One region of the Chryseobacterium tructae genome, then DNA from elsewhere that is predicted to be linked to it. Evidence: riboswitches for the same ligand, from Rfam matches in the RefSeq annotation. Region 1 holds a riboswitch; each other region holds the start of a gene.

Region 1 (5,006 bases):
TTCGCTGAATGGTAAGGGATACCGTATCTATTTCTGCTACTTTTCCTTTGGGAGCCAGCGGGTTGATATCTACAGGTCCTGCATAACTGCTGGCATATGCTTTTCCATCTTTAAAGGTCATGTATCTGCAATTCTGTAAATAAATTGATTTGATATGCTTGGCGGTTTTGGCCTCCAGCACTTCGATAGTATTGGAAACATTAACTACAATGTATAGTTTACTTCCGTAGATTTTAATATCATTTCCTACATCCCCCAGTTCTTTTAAAACATTGGGATTGATCTCTGAATAGATATTTCTAAAATAGGTTCCTTTGGTATAATCAAAAAAATCAAGAGTGCATTTGTTGCTGCCCATATTTCCTTCATTCAATACATAGAATCCTTTTATTGCCGTATTCTCAACAGGGTTAAGCCCTTCCACAACTTCCATAGGAATAATGACATCATCGGTACGACAGGAAACAAGCGCAATCAATGTCAAAAACAGAAAATAAATATTTAGCTTTTTCATAAATTAAAGTTTAAAGTGAGTCTGAAGTTTCTTCCCGGCATAGGATAATTGAGTACCACATCATAATACTGGTTAAAAACATTATTCATTTCCAGATTGATTTTAAAAGGATGTCCGGCCAGGCTCAGTTTTCTCTGAATAGAAAGATCGTGGGTATACCAAGGCTGAATAAAATTATACTGAATATTATCCAGCTGCCCGTCATATCTTTTTCCTACGTAGATTGTACTGTAATTGAAGCTCCAGTCTTTATAATCAGCCATTAGGGTAAAGGATCCGCTATGCCATGGTGTATAAGGGATCTGTTCTCCATAATAAGTTTCTTTCTCTCCGGCATTATTTGTTATGTCCTGAGCCTTCTGATAGGTATACGATAATAATGGTCTAATTTTCACATTCCCCAACATCATTTCAGCCTGTACGTTTACATCCGCTCCAATGATTTCAACCTTCCCAAGGTTCACCATCATCCAACGAAACATATTGGTGGTTGGCACAGCCACAATTTTATCTTTTACTCTGTTATAATAGCCGTCTACTTTTACATAAAGACCTTTAAATAGGGAATGATCATATTTTTTCTGATAGGTAAACCCCACGTCATATTGATGAGTAAACTCAGGTTGCAGATAGGTATTTCCAACACTCGTATAGTACAGGTCATTAAAGGTGGGTAATCTGAAAATATTTTTATAGAAAGCTCTAAGGGTCAGCTCTGGTATTGCTTCCGGCTGATAGCTCATAAAGAAAGCGGGTGTCCATTCTCTCCTGTCATCAGGGCGCTTATTCATTTTTACTTCCTCAAAGGTAAATGTCCCTAAAAGGCTTCCTAAAAACTTAAACCTGTTCCATTGATAGGTAGAAGCTAAAGCTACAAGCGTAGTATAGCGGGTAGGATATGAAAAATTATACAAATTAGCATCCAGATTATTGTACTGAAAATCTCCATTCAGACTGACATCCCAATTAGGATTGATGGAGTATACATTGGAAGAGGAAAGATAAACCTCCCGTTGAATATAAGTATTGATGGCGGGCATCGCAGACTGAGACAATACAGTATCATTAAAATAAGTATAATCATAAGCAAACTTTGCCTTCAGCTGAGTTTCAAGCTTAGGAAACAGCTTTTTTCTGAAATTGGCCTGCACAAAATAATTTTCATCAAGCATTCTTGCTCCTCTTGCTTTGAAACGGTTCTTCACAATAGGTGCCGGAATACCTCGATTTGAAATATATCCATACCCACGTATATTCCAGCTTCCGTTATTTAAAGTTCCATTAAGAGCAGTTTCAAAGCGCTTTGCTTTAATGTCGGAGTCATATCTTTTGGAAATGGTATCAGAAGCAGTAGCTCCATTAGGATATTTCCTGCTATAATGGAATTTATAAAGACCATCACTTTGAAGGAATTCTGCACTGACACTTGCTGAAATTCTTTTGGAAATCTTTTGCTCTAAACGGAAAGAAGGATTAAATAAATCAATAGAAGCACTTTTTGCTCTGATCAAAAGATTGGTTTTCTTATTTCCTGTGAATACAGGCGTTTTGGGTTGCAAATAAATAGATCCTGATGATCCGAAGTCTTTTGCGGGCTGAAAAATTTCACTTTTCTGACCATTGTACAAGGAGATCTCTTCCAGATCATCCAGAGAGTACCTTCCCAAATCTACCAATCCGTTTTGAGCATTCCCCAACTGGATTCCATCATAGAAAACACCTACATGCTGGCTTCCCATACTTCGAATGTTGACCGTCTTCAAACCTCCCATGCCGCCATAATCTTTAATCTGGACACCGGAAAAATACCGTAAGGCATCAGCAACAGAATGACTGTTGAGCCTTTCGAGCTCTTCACCCTGTAAGACCTGCGCAGGCAAGATTTCTTTAAAGTTCTTTTTGTAAATATTGACCGTCTTTATGGCTTCTCCTTTAATACTGTCTTTTTTCCTGGTTTGGGAAAATAGAATTTGAGAAGTCAACACGAATACCGTGAAAACAGTTTTATGGAATTGAAATGTAGTTAGTTTTGCTATCATTAGCTCATTCATGGATCATGATGACGCTAATGGATATAAGAAAAGCAACGACAAAGCACAGCTGTCACTGCACAGAATCATTGTTGTCCTAAGCTTTATTCCACGAAAGCGTCAAACGTTTATTATTTCTGGCAGGTCTTCTGACTTACTCCATTTTTGAAATCCTTCCCATTCCTAAAAACAGTGGATGTATTCTTCAAAAACTTTGGTGCGGAGCTTACAGCAGCGGGTCTGTTCCGGATTTTCACCGGATTCCCTTTTAAGAGCTTATTATGGCTCACCAAATTCCGGCAAAGATATAAAATTCCCCCCAGATACGATGGTATGCAGAATAAAATGATTATCAATCAGTAAACATGAAAAATCCCGCCATAATGTGACGGGATTTAGACAATCAATTTTTGTTGAATTTTTCTGTTTTTAGCAATGATTATTTTTTCACAAATTCACGATCGCTCAGCGTTTTCATAAATAGGATCAGATTGGTCTTTTCCTGTTCTGAGAGAGGAATTCTGTTTCCATTATTTTTAAAAACAGGATCAAGATTATCTGCAGATAAGACTCCTTTATCAAAATAATCAAGAACCGCTCTTAGTGTTGGGAATTGTCCATAGCTTCCATAGGGTGCAGTATATTCTACATTTCGTAAAGAAGGAACCCGAAAACTCATATAATCTGCTGGGATTCCTGTAACTCTTCCCCGTCCGGCTTCATTGGTATCCGGATTTACAGGAAACCCGATATTTCTGAAACTTTGATCGGTAAACAATTCTGTACTATGACAACTCACACATTTCTGTTGAAAAGTCTGATATCCCAATGCTTCGTTTTCCGTGAAATTTTCTCCTTCTTTTCTTTTTACCTTATCATATTTGCTATTGGCAGAAATCAAAGTGTATTCATATTGGGCTATACTTTTATAAATTCTTTCAGCAGTAATGGTTTCGTCTCCAAAGGCTTTTCGAAAAAGATCTTTATACATCATATCATCTCTTATTTTTCCTATCACTTCCAGAATAGAAGACCCCATTTCTTCATGAGTGATAATAGGAACCAATGGCTGATTTTCCAATTGAAGAATATTGCCATCCCAATTATAAAACTTCATAAACAACATATTCTGAATAGCAGGTACATTTCGCAATCCTACTCTATTCTGAATTCCTATTCCCCGTGCATTATGATCTGCAAAGGCATTTCCCTGGATATGACAACTGGAGCAGGAAATACTATTATCTGCACTCAGCCTTTTCTCATTAAATAATTTTTCCCCCAACTCTATCCCATATTTTGTAGGTCTGTTAGAGTTCACCGAATTGTTTAGTTCCGGAAATCCAGACGGAATATTGAGCGAGACCTGTGGATTATCGCCAGAAATAGGTTCGTAACGATCGTTATTACAAGATATTAATAGAATAATAATGGCTAAAATGCTTAATCCTTTTTTCATTGCAGCAGAAAGAAGTTTAGTTTTCAACAGCACTCACTGAAAACATTCCGGAAATATCGCTTGAGCCGTTTCCACCGAGGTTATCAACAAATTTTACCATTTGGTTAGCAGTATGAATATTCGGAGTAGCATTGCCATCTGATCCTGTTCCCGTAACCAATACAATCGTATTGATTTTCCCCGTCAACAGTTTATCAAAATCTGCTTTAATAATAATTTTAGGCGCTTTGCTATCCACAATCGCATGTTGGGAAAGATCTAAAGTGACATCTCTATATGCATCTACTCCCTGGGTAAAGTTTCCTTCCGATCCTTTTATGGTACTTCCGGTGTGAATGGACATCTGTTTGTTATCTGTTCCATAAAAGCCTTCAATTTTTGTAAAACGATACCCGGCTCCCCATTCCCACATCATTTGGGTATCGTTAGATCCTGCAGTGGCATAGAACTTTGGAAATCTCACCTGATCCAAAACATTCAGATCTTTTTTTACTCCTAGTCCGAATTTGATTTTTTTATACTCTCCGGCAGGTATATTACTCAATAAGTAACGAAGCGTTTCCGGTTTTGATTGGTCAATCACGGTAGCACCCTGATCCAGATCATTAACTTTATATGGAATTTCATTCCCATCTGCTTTTACCAGACGAATATTACTGATTACATATTTCAATTCTGAGAAATGATGAACCTGCCCTTCTGCTGAGGTATTGATGGTAGCTGTATTTGAAGTAGCACCTCCGAGAACAATCGTTTCACTTTTAAATGTATTCTTGAATTCAAGGGTAACATTATTGGCAACAGGATTTTCATCACTGTTCTGGCAAGAAATTACACCTAATGAAAAAGCGGATAATAGTAGATATTGTTTTAAGTTTTGCATTTTAAAAATTTTAGTTGTTGTTTTAATTAAAGTTTCTAGCATCTTTAAAAGTTGAATTTTAAAGACGTATAAATATTACGACCCATTCTTGGGATATTTCCCCAATCTGCATAGGTGCTG
Region 2 (5,006 bases), on a different contig from region 1:
TGGTGTTGCTTACTTTCAACTTTCAATAGAGTTTATATTACCAGTAAATCAAGGAATTCATTGACATTAAGGTTAATCAATGTTTCATATTCCAATGAGTTTTCAAGGACTGTTTTTTGTTGTTTTTCAGGAAATATACGGGCTAAGTTGACTTTGTATTTCTTGATAAGTTCAGGAATTCCCTCCTCTCTTCTTCGCTTGTGCCCGATAGGGTATTCTACCACGATTTCATCTAAAATAGTTCCGTCATTCAGTTCTATAGTCATTGCATTGGCAATAGAACGTTTTTCCGGGTCATGATAATCTGTTGTAAACTGAACATCTTCAACACATTCAATTTTGTCACGCAGAACATCAATTCTCGGGTCAGATGCAATATTATTTTCGTAGTCAGCAGCGGTTAATCTTCCGTAGATCAATGGTACAGCTACCATATATTGAATACAATGGTCTCGGTCTGCCGGATTGTTGAGAGGACCTTTTTTATCGATGATACGAATCGCTGCTTCGTGAGTACGGATCGTAACCTTTTTGATATCATCGGTTGTTTTTCCAATCCCCTTCAAAGTTGTATGTAAAGTCATTGCAGCTTCTACAGCAGTTTGAGAATGGAACTCAGCCGGGAATGAAATTTTGAATAATACATTTTCCATAACGTAAGAACCATACTCTCTCTGAAATTTGAATTCATTTCCTTTGAAAGAAACGTCATAGAATCCCCATGTTTTTGCTGTTAAAGCAGATGGATAGCCCATTTCTCCTGTCTTTGCTATTAAGGCTAAACGTACTGCTCTTGAGGTTGCATCTCCGGCAGCCCAAGATTTACGGGAACCTGTATTGGGAGCATGACGGTATGTTCTTAAAGATTGTCCGTCTACAAAAGCTAATGAGACAGCATTGATGATCTCATCACGAGTTAAGCCTATCAATTTCCAACAACAGCTGTAGAAGCCAGTTTTACCAATAATACATGATCAAGACCTACTTTATTGAAAGAGTTTTCCAATGCCATTACGCCCTGAATCTCGTGAGCCATGATCATAGCTTCCAATACCTGTTTCATTTTTAAAGGCGCTTTTCCTTCTGCAATATTAGTTCTTGATAACCAGTCTGCTGTTGCTAAAATTCCACCCAGGTTATCTGAAGGATGTCCCCATTCAGCAGCCAGCCATGTATCATTAAAGTCTAGCCAACGGATAATAGCTCCGATATTGAAAGCAGCCTGAACAGGATCTAATTGAAATTGTGTTCCCGGAACCTTCGCGCCATGAGGAACAATTGTTCCTTTCACGATAGGGCCTAAAAGTTTTGTACAAGCTGGATAAGTTAAAGCTTCCAGACCACATCCGATCGTATCCAGAAGACAGTAATGTGCGGTCTTCCATGCTAAATCGTTTTTAATTTCATAGTTCAATACATAATCGGCAATATCTGTTAATACCTGATCTGGTTGTGGTCTTTCATTTGAAATGTGTGATGACATCTTTGTTTTATAGTTTTATTATTAGGTAATCTGTTTATTTTCTGTCTTGTAGAGAAATGTATTCTTTATTCTCCGGGCCTGTATAATTGGCACTTGGACGGATGATTTTTCCATCCTGTCTCTGTTCAACAATGTGGGCACTCCATCCTGTCACTCTGGAAATAACGAATAGCGGTGTAAACATGAGAGTGGGTACTCCCATTAAGTGATAGGATACGGCAGAAAACCAATCCAGGTTTGGAAACATTTTCTTTTCTTCCCACATGACGGTTTCTAATCTTTCTGCAATATTATAAAGCAACATATCTCCCGCTTCCTCAGAAAGTTCTTTTGCTACTTTTTTAATGACTACGTTTCTAGGATCTGAGATCGTGTAAACCGGATGTCCAAATCCGATGATGACCTCTTTGTTGGCAATACGCTGGCGGATATCAGCTTCCGCTTCGTCCGGTGAATTGTAACGGCTTTGGATTTCGAATGCCACTTCATTGGCACCCCCATGTTTTGGGCCTCTCAAAGCTCCGATTGCTCCTGTGATGCATGAATAAAAATCTGAAGCAGTTCCTGCAATAACACGAGCTGTGAATGTAGAGGCGTTAAATTCATGTTCAGCATAAAGATTAAGAGATATTTCCATTGCTTTTACCCAGGAATCGGGCGCTTTTTTACCATGTAAAAGATGAAGGAAATGTCCACCAATAGTATCATCGTCTGTCTCTACATTGATTTCTTTACCGTTATGTGTATAGTGATACCAGTATAAAAGTCCGGAACTGAATGAAGCTAATAATTTATCTGCAATATCTCTTGCTCCGGCAACATTGTGATCGTCTTTTTCCGGCTGAATGCTTCCGATAGCAGATACCATAGATCTCATTACATCCATGGGATGAGCAGCTGCAGGAATACTCTTTAAAATATTTCTTACAGAATGGGGTAGCCCTCTTAAAGACTTTAATTTAGCTTTATAATTTTTCAACTGGGCTCCGGTAGGCAGCTGACCATAGATCAAGAGATAAGCTACTTCTTCAAACTCTGCTTTCTCTGCCAGATCCAGGATATCATATCCTCTGTAATGAAGATCATTTCCACTTTTTCCTACGCTACAAAGCGCGGTATTACCTGCTGCTACTCCTGAAAGGGCTACGCTTTTCTTAGGCTTGAATGTTGGTTCGCTATTCGTTGACATTACTATTTTGTTTAAAAAGGTTATCTAATTTTTGTTCATAATTATGGTATCCAATGCTTTGGTAGAGCTCTTCTCTGGTTTGCATCGTGTCTAATACATGGGCCTGTGTTCCGTCTTTGCGAATGTGCTCATAAACATTGAGAGCCGCTTTATTAGCAGCACGGAAAGCTGAAAGAGGGTAGAGGATCAGTCCTACTCCTGCGGTTTTTAATTCATCAACAGTATACATGCTGATCATTCCAAATTCAGTGATATTAGCCAAGACGGGGATTCCTGTGGCATCTACAAATTTTTGATAGAAGCTTAAATCGGGAACGGCTTCTGCGAAAATAAAATCGGCACCAGCTTCTTTGTAGGCGGCAGCTCTTTCTAAGGTTTTTTCCAGTCCTTCATTGGCAAAAGCATCGGTTCTGGCTCCGATAACAAAGCTTTCATCGGTACGGGCATCAGCGGCAGCTTTCAATCGGTCTACCATTTCTTCTTTGCTTACGATTTCTTTTCCAGGACGGTGTCCACAACGTTTTGCTCCTACCTGATCTTCGATATGCAGAGCTGCTGCTCCCGCTTTGATTAATGACTTTACAGTTCTTGCAACATTAAAGGCTGATGGACCAAATCCTGTATCTACATCTACCAATAAAGGTAAATCGCAAACATTGGTAATGCGCTGAATGTCTATTAATACATCTTCCAGCGTGGTGATTCCCAAATCCGGAATTCCTAAAGATCCGGCAGCAACACCACCTCCAGAAAGATAAATGGCATTAAAGCCGGCTTGTTTCGCCAGTAATGCATGATTGGCATTGATGGCTCCAACAATCTGAAGAGGACTTTCTTTTTGCATAGCCTCCCGGAATTGGGCACCGGGAGACTTCCAGTTTTCATGTGTAGTCATTTTAATATTTATTGTTTAGTTGAATTTTGTTCGGTAAGAAAGAAGAGCTTTTATGCTGGGGTGAGGATGTAAAAAGAGAATGGTTAAAGGAAATCAGATGGGTTGTTGGTGAGCACAAAGACAGATATTTTTGAGAAATTCTGCATAATGAGATCTGTGATGTCATAGATCTGCTGCTCGTGGATACATAATTGTGATTGGTTTGGTACATCTTTTAACTTTTTACATAGATTAAACCCTATAAAAAGTTCTTGGTAAACTTCACGATGTTTTGTGAGAAAGAAAAATTACGGAAAGGGGACACGGATGAGTTACAGACCTGCAGAATAAACATATACTGTTCTGCTAGTATCTATCTCAAAAATTAAATAAGTTGATAAGCAATTTTATCACACAATTATCCATACCGTATCATACCTGACTATAAGCTTCAGATCGCGAAAGCATCGTCACTACGAAATAGGCAGGTCTCCTGACTTGTAACAGTTTTTATCATCCTTCCCATATACCGGAGCATACAGTGGATATTGATTTGATAAAAACCTTTTAGTGTTACTTACAGTTGCGCGACAGTTCGTGATTTACACACGATTCCCTTTTAATTCACAGCTAAGTGTAACCAATTTCGGTTGATAAAGAAGGTGTTAAGAACTCCTTGGTGGTAAATATAGCCATTTTATGAGAACGACAAAATATTTTATGTAAACAATAATTAATTTTAGGTAATGGGTTGATTGTGTTTTGTTTGTGAAACTTTGTTTTTTAATGATATGATAAAAATCAGTGTTTTCAAAGGTTTTTTTTATTACCAAATCGTTAACAAATACGGTTGAATATTAAATGAAATAAAATAAAGGATGTGTTTTATGGTAACTTTTTGTATCTGAAAATAGACCCATTAAGCCTAAAAAATTATAGATTTTGAAAAGGTCATTATCAGTAAATATGAACTGAAATCATTGAAGAATTTAATGAGTCAGTCCATTGGTATTTCTAAGCTTACTTGGGATTAAATTGTATTTTCTCTTAAATGCAGCCGAGAAATGTCTTGGGTTTTTATATCCAATAATATCAGAGATCTCGTTAATATTCAGGTTTCCTTCAAGAAGCATTTTTTTCGCTTCTTCCATTTTCAGATCGTTCCAGAAGTTGAAAACGGTAGTTCCGAATAGTTCTTTAAATCCTTTTTTCAGTGTAAATTCGTTTGTTCCTACCTGATGGGCAAGGTCTATTAATGAACAGTTTGTACTGAGATTATTGATAATAAAGTCCCTCACTGCATATATTTTTTCTTCATCTTTTTTAAGTAATGATGAGTTGGAAGAGTCACTTTTGAAAAGCTGTTCCAGTTGTAAAAGAAGCAATTCAGCAACTTTAGCTTCCAGATAAATTCTTTTAAAAGTCCCTTTTCGGTCACAATGGATGATGTCGTTTAGAAT
Region 3 (5,006 bases), on a different contig from region 1:
AGGAGAAATTTCTGCTGATATGTTGGAATCTATCGACGCTACAGGTTCTTTGATCGGACACTCTGAAAGAAGACAGTACCATGGTGAAACAGATTCTCACTGTAACAGAAAAGTAAAATTAGCATTGGATAAAGGTCTTACTCCCATCTATTGCAATGGAGAAACTCTTGAACAAAGAAAAGCAGGACAACACCTTGAGGTGGTTAAAAACCAAACTGAAGTAGCTCTTTTCACACTTTCTGCTGAAGAGATCAAAAAAGTGGTTATCGCTTACGAACCGGTTTGGGCTATCGGAACAGGAGAAACTGCTAGTCCGGAACAGGCTCAGGAAATTCATGCTCATATCAGAAATACAATTGCCACTAAGTACGGGCAAGAAGTAGCTGATGAGGTTTCTATCCTTTATGGAGGTTCTGTGAAACCAGACAATGCTAAGGAAATTTTCTCTCAACCGGATATTGACGGTGGTTTGATTGGAGGTGCTGCTTTAAAATTAGAGGATTTCTCTAAAATTATTGAGGCTTTCAACTAATATTGAAAAGAACAATATACATACAAAAATCCCCTGAAGGTCATTTTCAGGGGATTTTATTATAGGTTTTGGCTAAAGCCAATGGAAGATATTTTTATTTTTTTAAACGGGCTAAAGCCCGTTTCTATTGAATAGGTTCTTTAAGCATTCACTTTAGAGCAAAAGACATACAGTTTGTCATTGACTACGTCGAATCTTCGATTTCTGACGAAGGAAGAATCTCTACACAACTTTTCTTACCATTTTACAGCTTAGATTTCTCAAGAATTCCACTGTTTCCGTTTTAAGTTTTGGAGTAAAATACTTCTATTGAACCATTTAAATGATATCCAATAAAAAACGGCGGAATAAATCCCGCCGTTTTCCTTTAAAAAAAATCTAATTATTGAATATCGACTACGTACATAGTTCCTTTATCTACCTTCCCGGTTTTAGGAAGTATTTTTGCTTTAGGATTTCCGTTCCCATCATCTACTACTCCAAAGTCATCATCATTGAAAACAGCCAGTTTATTATTTCCTAAATAAACAATTCCCTCGAATTTATCATGTTCATATCCCAGTTTAGCCACCAGGTCTACTGCTAATTTTTTAGAAACAGGTTTAATCCCTGCCTTGGTAAGCTCATCCCATGTACATTGTTCCAGAGCTTTTCCATTGACCAGCATTCCGTCTGCAGCTGCAAGATCAGTTCCGTTTACATCTGTGGCTTCAGCTAGATTAATTCTGTACACTTTTTTAATTCCACTTTGTGTTCCAAAATTACCGTCTCTCTCAATAACAAGAAATTCATTATTACCTAATGCTGTAATATCACAAACTGAGTCGGAAGCTCCGCCATCCTGTTTATAAAGATATTGCTTTGTTTTTCCGGTGGTGATATCGAAAGTAACGATCCTCGTTAAGGTTGTATTGGTTGCCAAAGCTTTTGAAGGAACAAACATCATAGATTGTATGGTTCCTACTAATGTTTTTCCATCCGGAGTTATACAAAGTCCTTCCATCCCTCTATTGGCTCTTCTTTTCGCCAAAACGGCAGGTAATTTTCTATTTCCTGTATTTACACCAATCGGGCTTATTCTTTCAAGCTCTACTCCATCGGCATTGTAATGAACAATATGCGGACCGTATTCATCGGATACCCAGAATGTCCCATCTGCTGCTGCCACAATACTTTCACTGTCTAAACCATAATTATCTGTGCCCAAACATTTCCTGCTGCATCATATGCTACTTCACCTGTACTGCCCATTCCCACAGGATTTGGAAGCCCTGTAATGGGTTTTCCTGCTGGATTTTTAAGCTTAATATACTTGATAACCTCTATTTTTCCGTCTGCATTAATTTTAAAATGCATAATGGTAGGAGTAAAATCAGGGGTTAAAAACTTTTTCCCTTTCAGATAATCTGTATTCGGACCACGGTCTGTAATGACATAAAACTCTCCTTTTCTCGTAGGATGAGCTGCTGCTCCGGAACCGAATCCGCCATTAATTACATCCACACCATTTATCGTTGCCAATTTCGTAAATGGAAACTCCTGTGGAAGTTTAGAATAATTAATGTCTTGGTTATTTACATTGGTGTCATCGTCTTTGCTGCATGACCATAATGCAGTCATCATCAAAGCAGATAATAGTAGTTTTTTCATATTAACTTTTATGGCGCGAAAGTATAAATTGATTATAAACTGATCTTGAATATAATGATAATTGTATTTTAACAATAGAATCTAAAGATGAATTCAATATAAACAACAAAAACACTATTTTAACTTAAAAAAGTAAATATTTATACCCAATATCCTATCAATCAATAAAATTCATTTTTAAATAATACAATTAATTTTCAAAAAGACTAGAAACAAATCTATAATTCACAAAACAGATATCAAAAATTTATGTGATATATTTGTCCTCTTTAAGGTTGAACACTGTTCATAATAGGGAATCAAGTGAGAATATTATCCAAATCTTGAGCTGTACCCGCAACTGTAAGCTGTTTATTCCTATAGTTTCATTATACCACTGGGCTTTGCCTGGGAAGGTTAGCTATAGGATGCGAGCCAGGAGACCTACCTTAAATAGACATTTAGTTTTAGGATATGGACATATCGTATGTCTTCATTTCCTATCAATAAGTTTCGGGAATAAAACTTTAATTTAATTATATTATGAGAAAAATCTATTTTTTTTTCTTACTGCTTTGTACGCAGTTTTTCTTTGCCCAATTCACAGAAAACGACATTAAGTTTTGGGTAGGAACCGGTTCTAAAAAAGCCTATTTCATTGCCGATTTTAATGACAACAATACTCCTACCTCTTATGCCTGGGGCTACCGTTTTGATGATGATAATTTAAAGGCAGAAGACATGATCAATGCTATCATTTCGGCAGAACCTAAAATGGAAGCTGATATTCTTTCAGGGTATATGTACAGTTTTGCCTACAACCACCATACACCAAGCACCGATGATTATTGGATTCCGTGGTTTGGGCCAAATGCAGAAAATATGTCTAATAACAATAATGGCCCAGGATCTGTTAATTTAACAGACGGGCTATGGTTTGGTATTTCCTATGGTATTGATGAAATAGATACTCCTCCATCAACTCCGGTACCTGCCTACAGTTCTCAATGGTACACCTCATCTCAAATTACCAACTGGATTGGAACTGGAACTCATAAAAGTCTTGTTGTTGTAGATTTTGGAACCCATAATGCTAATGGCAATGCCAATTCTTTTGTTTTTGGAATTCAATATAATGGCAGCATAACAGCGGAGCAAGCTCTGCAACTGATTCAGTCAAACGCTTCCTATTTCAATTTTACCTCCAATAATAACCAGGTTTCAAGTTTATCATTAAATAGCTTCTCAGGAAATAGCTCAGGAGCTGGAAACTGGAAATTATATACAGGAAAAGACCTTTCAAGCTGGCAGAAAAAAACTAATCTTAGTCAAATTCAACTGAACAACAATACGTGGTTGGGATTAAGCTTCGGTGAAAGAAGACCATTCACTCCTACTGAGGCAAGCAATGCTACATTATCTGTGGCTTCAGTCAATAAAAAAGCTTCCTTCAGCATTTACCCAAATCCAACAAGTGATTTTATTCAGATTGAAACATCTGAAAGCATCCAAGAAGTGAATATCTATTCTTCTTTAGGACAGAAAGTGATGACTTCCCCAACAACGAAGATTAATGTTAAATCTTTAAATACTGGAGTATACTGGGTTGAGGTTAAGACTAAGAATGGTTCTACCGTTCATAAGATTGTAAAGAAGTAGAGAGGGGATTATCACGTCTTCAATTGTGGTTTAATTCCTCATATTTATTTTGCTCAAGATATATATTCGTGACTAAAACAAAAAACGCATCCCAATTGGGATGCGTTTTTCGATATGATCATACAATCAATTATTTTTTCTCTGCTCTTTGAAGAACCTCATCTACCATTCCGTAGCTCTTAGCTTCTTCAGAAGTCATCCAGTAATCTCTGTCGGAAGATTCTCTACCCATTCATAAGTTTGTCCTGAATGGTGAGCGATGATGTCATAAAGCTCCTGCTTTAATTTCAGCATTTCTCTTAAGTTGATTTCCATATCAGAAGCTACTCCCTGAGCACCTCCTGAAGGCTGGTGAATCATTACTCTTGAATGCTTAAGCGCAGAACGTTTTCCTTTTTCTCCAGCAACCAATAATACAGCTCCCATTGATGCAGCCATTCCTGTACAAATTGTCGCAACATCCGGCTTAATGATCTGCATTGTGTCATAAATACCTAATCCTGCGTATACGCTACCACCAGGAGAGTTGATATAGATTTGAATATCTTTAGAAGGATCTGCACTTTCCAAGAATAAAAGCTGAGCTGTAACGATGTTCGCTACTTGATCATCAATTCCTGTTCCAAGGAAGATAATTCTGTCCATCATCAAACGAGAGAAACGTCCATCTGAGCAACGTTTAATCTTCTTTCCTCCATGATGTACGGAGTTAAGTTCGTTGGGCCATACATTCCCATATACTGATCGGTAGCTAAACCGTTGTTTCCTAAATGTTTTACAGAGAAATCTCTGAATTCTTTTTTAATGTCCATATTGATATTATGTATTATTTTAAAATATTTTCAAAGTTTAAATTACAATATTTATTCCTAAAATTTTATAGGACTTTTTGTCACAGAATCCGGAATCCTTTTGTCTTTAAACTATCTTTTTCTACCTGCATAGATTCCCTTGATTGGGGAATATTCGATAATATTACTGAGTCTGATAGAAGCTTGTTTCAATAAAGTAATCTTTTTAATCAGCTCATAATACTTTACATCATCCGTACTGCTGTATTGATCAAGTTCTTTCGCTGTTTCTGTAATCAGATAATCAATATATCTGTATTTATGTAGCAAAACATCACCCTGGATCTGATCTGCAACTTTATCACCATAATTAGGCGGATAAATATTTCTGGAAG
Region 4 (5,006 bases), on a different contig from region 1:
AGTTTCTACAGTGGATTGGAAAAAGAAGAAGGACTTTACAATTATAAAAAACTGCCATTTAAACTGTATTCAGAAATTCAGAAAAGCCGGAATTCGGTAGGCTGGATCAGTATGGATCATTCAGGAGATTATGTAGAAGTGGCAGCCTATGGACCAGGGAGTCAGTATCTACAGCCCTACCTTAAAAATACAGATTTACATGATCTCATGCTGAGAGCATCTCCTGTATAAACAGAACGTATTTTAACATCATATTTTACATTTTAGCTGGTTTTAAAACAGGCTCTCCAATTCATTTTGAAGAGCCTGTTTGCTTTGTAATATGACGTAACCAATTCGTTTATTTTGAAGACTTTCTACGGCGTATAGAAACTTTGTTATCCAGTTCTTTAATGTCTTGTCTTAGTTCCCGGAACATTTCCTTGAAATTATAGCTTTCATAATCTCCAGGTTCAAAATCTTCAGGGAAAATTCCTGAAGCATACTGCCAGATTTCCACAATATCTTCAAAGGGAATATCATAGGGTTCATAGAAAGAATTATCTGCACTTACAGAAATTGCATTTCCTTTATTTTCCTTAAAACGTTTATAGGTAATCCCATCATTTTGAGTAATGAAAACATAAGTTTTTCCAGGTTTCAACTCATCAATTCCCTCTACATATTTTCCTACAATATAGGAGCCATTTCTGAATGGTGGCATCGAATCTCCATCTGCCGGAAATGCTCTGTATTTTCCATTATTTAAAAAGGGAAGGGCAATACGCTGAAGACTTTCAATATATCCCACATCACTATATCCTTCCAAATATCCCATGGAAGCTTTTTGTGGAATAATTTCTATGGTGTCATTTCCAAGATCATCTACAGCTACAGGAAGAACAATTCTGTTATCCGGAAGCTTTAGCATATCTTCTGTTGAATATTTCTGAAGATCCACTGATAGCAGCAAATCTATACTCACATGAAAATACTTGGCGATTTTTATAAGAAGCTCCATAGGAGGTTCCGAGATTCCATTTTCGTATTTAGAATATCTCACTCTGGAGATCGCAAGGTCATCAGCTACATTTTGTTGAGAAAGCTTTCTCTTGGCTCTTAGAGAGCGTATATTATTTGAAAAAATTGACATTGATAGAAGTATGTCCACAAAAATACAAATTTTGCTCCCCGCTATCAATAATCAGAGCAGTTTTTACCCTAAAATTTGGAGAATTTTATCATTCCTTAACTAAAGCTAACGAAACTAGCTTAAAAAGACGTTCTTTTTTCCGGCTTAAGCCTTCATTTTTGAGATCAAAAACCTCATTTTAACAAATATTAAATATTAACCATAAAAAAGTTCATTTCCATTGAAAATATTAACTCTAAAATTTAAAATTTGAAATATGTTTTTTAAAATTTAGTAAATCAATCAGATACAAATAAAAACGATATTTTTAATATTACCCATTTATATTAACGAAATATTAAATGATAAAATTGTTTAATTATTTTATTCAAAATAATATAAGTTTATTATTAATTATCATATATTTGCTATGTATTAATCATATAAAATTTTAATCATGAAAAATTTCAAAAAACTAGACAGAAACGAACTAAATCAATTTCAGGAGAAGGATTACTTGATCCAATCGGAGGTTTACTAGGAGGTCTAGGAGGCGTTGTTGGTGGCGTTCTTGGAGGAGTAGGTACTATCGTTGGAGGTGTTGTTACCGGTGTAGGATCTACAGTAGGTGGAGTTATCGGCGGTGTAGGTACCGTTGTAGGAAACGCTTTATGCCAAACACAGTGTGTAGTTAATGGTGTAATCCACATCAAATTATTAGAGTGTGGTTCTACTTGCTAATCAGCAACCCCATTAAAAGTTAAAAAAGTATTGCCGCTCTAACAATAGAGCGGCTTTTTTTATTTTACAAAGTCAAACCCTGATTATTCTTTACTTCAGCCATTACAAATGTACTGTGTGTACTTCCTATAGAATCTACAGAACCGAGCTTATTAAATACAAAATCCTGATAATGTTTCATATCCCGAACCTGAACTTTTAACAGAAAATCAAAATCACCGGAAATATTGTAGCATTCTGCCACTTCTTCAATTTCCAGAATTTCTTTTACAAAATCATAGCCTACAGAACGATCATGGATCTTTAATTTGATTTGGCAAAATACCGTAAATCCACGGTTAAGCTTTTCTGCATCTAAAATAGCAGCATACCTTTTCACGAAACCTTCCTGCTCCAGTCTTTTTACTCTTTCAAAAACGGGGGAAGGAGAGAGGTTAATTTCTTTAGCAAGCTCTTTAACTGTCAGTTTTGCATTGTTCTGAAGCAATTTCAGCAGTTTTATATCCTTATCATCGAGATGTTCCACAGAATATTATTCTTTTAAGTTTAAAAATCATTCGAATTTACAGAATTATATTCTAAAAAAACAAAATTAAAAAGATTATTCAACCGAATAAAAACCTTTCTATTGTTAATATATTCTGGATTAGTAATTTTACACAAAATTAAAATCTTTTATCAAAGTTAATTTTGTTAAAAGATCAGTTCTTTACAATCTTCATCAAACAGGAAAGGTTTTACTTAAGGTAGATTAATAGGGAATCGTGTGAGAATCACGAGCTGTCGCGCAACTGTAAGTAAATGAGCCTTGTAGTAGGTGCGATTCCTACTCGTTATCATGAAGTAGCTCTTAAAAAGAACAATTCTGAACTGGATCTTTACTTTGCTATGGCAAGAGGTTATCAGAAAGACGGATTGGATATCACCGCCATGGAAATGACCAAATGGTTTGATACCAATTATCATTATATTGTTCCTGAGTTTTATAAAAATCAACAATTCAAGCTTACTTCAGATAAAATTTTCAATGAATTTGCAGGAGCAAAGCAAGCAGGAATTAATGCAAAACCTGTGATTATCGGTTTGGTTTCTTATTTACTTTTAGGAAAGGAAAAAGAAGAAGGATTTGATAAACTGGATCTTGCTCACAATCTTCTTCCGGTCTATATTGAGATTGTATCAAAATTACAAAGTCAGGGTGCTGAATGGATTCAGTTTGATGAACCTTTCTTAGCTTTAGATATCACTGAAAAAGCAAAAGAAGTGTATACTTTTGCTTATGCCGAACTTAGAAGACTATTTCCAAAGCTGAAATTCATTGTAACCACTTATTTTGAAGGGTTAAAAAACAATATACCCCTTGCTGCATCACTTCCTGTAAATGTTCTGCATATTGATCTGGTAAGAAACCCTGAACAGCTTGAAGATGTCCTTCATTCTACTCCAGAAAGCTTAAGCTTATCTCTTGGAGTGGTAGATGGAAGAAATATCTGGAAAAATGATTATGAAAGATCTTTATCCATCATCCAAAAAGCAATTGAAAAATTAGGTTCTGAAAGAGTTTTCATTGCTCCGTCGTGTTCTTTACTGCACTCACCATGCGATTTAGACTTTGAAACCGACCTTACTGCTGAAATCAAAAACTGGCTGGCTTTTGCCAAACAAAAGGTAAAAGAAGTAGTAACGCTTAAAGAATTAGTTTCAGGAGCTTCAGATCAAAATATTCTTCAGGATTTTGAGGAGAATAAACAATCGGTTTCAGACAGAAAAACATCTTCACTCATTCATAATGAAAGTGTAAAACAAAGAGCAAATTCTGTAACAGAGGCAGATTCACAAAGAAAAAATCTATTCAATATCCGTAAGGAAGCGCAACAAAAGGCACTACAACTTCCATTATTTCCTACAACAACCATTGGATCATTTCCACAGACTGCTGAAGTGAGAAGCTGGAGAGCTAAATTTAAAAAAGGAGAGCTTACTGCAGAGCAATATGATACTTTATTAAAAGAAGAGACCCAGAGAACCATTCGTTGGCAGGAAGACATTGGAATTGATGTTCTTGTTCATGGAGAATATGAGCGTAACGATATGGTGGAGTATTTCGGAGAGCAATTGAAAGGATTTACCTTCACTAAAAACGGCTGGGTTCAAAGCTACGGAAGTCGTTGTGTAAAACCACCAATCATTTTTGGAGATGTCTCCAGACCTGAACCGATGACAGTATACTGGTCTCAATATGCTCAGTCTCAAACCAATCAATGGGTAAAGGGATGTTAACAGGGCCTGTTACCATCTTGCAATGGTCATTTGTACGTGATGATCAGCCTCGTTCCGAAACCTGTAAGCAAATTGCCTTGGCCATTCGCGATGAAGTTCAGGATCTGGAGAAGGCGGGAATCAGAATTATCCAGATTGACGAACCAGCTATTCGTGAAGGTCTTCCATTGCGAAAAACAGATTGGCAGAATTATCTGAAATGGGCTGTGCAAGCGTTTAAGATCTCAGCAAGTGGAGTAGAAGATACGACTCAAATCCATACACATATGTGTTATTCTGAATTTAATGACATCATTAAGAATATTGCGGATATGGATGCTGATGTGATTACTATTGAATGTTCAAGGTCTCAGATGGAACTTTTACATGCTTTTGCAGACTTCAAATATCCTAATGAGATTGGTCCAGGTGTCTATGATATTCATTCACCGCGAGTTCCATCTAAGGAAGAAATGGTTGAACTCCTGAAAAAAGCTCAGGATGTAATTCCTTCCAGTCAGCTTTGGGTCAATCCGGACTGTGGCTTAAAAACCAGACATTGGGAAGAAACGGAAAAAGCATTAATTGCTATGGTTGCTGCTGCTAAAGAAGCTTCTGTAGAATATGCATCTTAACTATTTCCAGTCTCTTAGAAATCGAAAAGCATCCAATTCGGATGCTTTTTGCTATTATTTCTCTGAGTTACCGTATAAATTTTTTAACGCAAAGTTTTATATAAAGTGTACATTATTTTTAAGTAAGCTAAGAGAAGGAATCGATTGTAAATCGATTCTGATTAAGCGAATTTCATCGAATCAACCTCGTTGATTCCGTTCTTTGCTTCTAAAAAAGCATTCTGTTCGTAACTTTTAGTTCTGATCCGCCTTAAGAAGCT

The links. A riboswitch is a leader RNA that binds a small molecule or an ion and turns the genes downstream of it on or off. The one in region 1 is predicted to bind cobalamin.
Region 2: it holds a riboswitch for cobalamin, as region 1 does, so the genes downstream of both, prpB (methylisocitrate lyase) here and QWZ06_RS24460 (TonB-dependent receptor plug domain-containing protein) in region 1, are expected to answer to the same signal.
Region 3: it holds a riboswitch for cobalamin, as region 1 does, so the genes downstream of both, QWZ06_RS18620 (T9SS type A sorting domain-containing protein) here and QWZ06_RS24460 (TonB-dependent receptor plug domain-containing protein) in region 1, are expected to answer to the same signal.
Region 4: it holds a riboswitch for cobalamin, as region 1 does, so the genes downstream of both, metE (5-methyltetrahydropteroyltriglutamate--homocysteine S-methyltransferase) here and QWZ06_RS24460 (TonB-dependent receptor plug domain-containing protein) in region 1, are expected to answer to the same signal.

The regions. Positions count from the first base shown of each region.
Region 1 is NZ_JAUFQR010000003.1:162,116-167,121, forward strand. Features, by position in the region: gene QWZ06_RS24455 (YncE family protein) at 1-514, opposite strand, end outside; gene QWZ06_RS24460 (TonB-dependent receptor plug domain-containing protein) at 511-2,553, opposite strand; cobalamin riboswitch at 2,667-2,853, opposite strand; gene QWZ06_RS24465 (cytochrome-c peroxidase) at 2,984-4,003, opposite strand; gene QWZ06_RS24470 (MbnP family protein) at 4,020-4,886, opposite strand; gene QWZ06_RS24475 (TonB-dependent receptor plug domain-containing protein) at 4,931-5,006, opposite strand, start outside.
Region 2 is NZ_JAUFQR010000001.1:1,772,828-1,777,833, forward strand. Features, by position in the region: partial or broken gene QWZ06_RS08680 (bifunctional 2-methylcitrate dehydratase/aconitate hydratase) at 33-1,483, opposite strand; gene prpC (bifunctional 2-methylcitrate synthase/citrate synthase) at 1,518-2,672, opposite strand; gene prpB (methylisocitrate lyase) at 2,659-3,567, opposite strand; cobalamin riboswitch at 4,013-4,206, opposite strand; gene QWZ06_RS08695 (helix-turn-helix domain-containing protein) at 4,536-5,006, opposite strand, start outside.
Region 3 is NZ_JAUFQR010000001.1:3,767,515-3,772,520, forward strand. Features, by position in the region: gene tpiA (triose-phosphate isomerase) at 1-532, shown strand, start outside; gene QWZ06_RS18610 (esterase-like activity of phytase family protein) at 915-1,739, opposite strand; gene QWZ06_RS18615 (esterase-like activity of phytase family protein) at 1,715-2,182, opposite strand; cobalamin riboswitch at 2,438-2,627, shown strand; gene QWZ06_RS18620 (T9SS type A sorting domain-containing protein) at 2,705-3,820, shown strand; partial or broken gene clpP (ATP-dependent Clp endopeptidase proteolytic subunit ClpP) at 3,951-4,632, opposite strand; gene dnaG (DNA primase) at 4,744-5,006, opposite strand, start outside.
Region 4 is NZ_JAUFQR010000001.1:2,578,259-2,583,264, reverse strand. Features, by position in the region: gene QWZ06_RS12785 (alkaline phosphatase) at 1-231, shown strand, start outside; gene QWZ06_RS12780 (XRE family transcriptional regulator) at 341-1,132, opposite strand; gene QWZ06_RS12775 (hypothetical protein) at 1,579-1,821, opposite strand; gene QWZ06_RS12770 (Lrp/AsnC family transcriptional regulator) at 1,917-2,378, opposite strand; cobalamin riboswitch at 2,568-2,700, shown strand; partial or broken gene metE (5-methyltetrahydropteroyltriglutamate--homocysteine S-methyltransferase) at 2,675-4,746, shown strand; gene QWZ06_RS12760 (GNAT family N-acetyltransferase) at 4,997-5,006, opposite strand, start outside.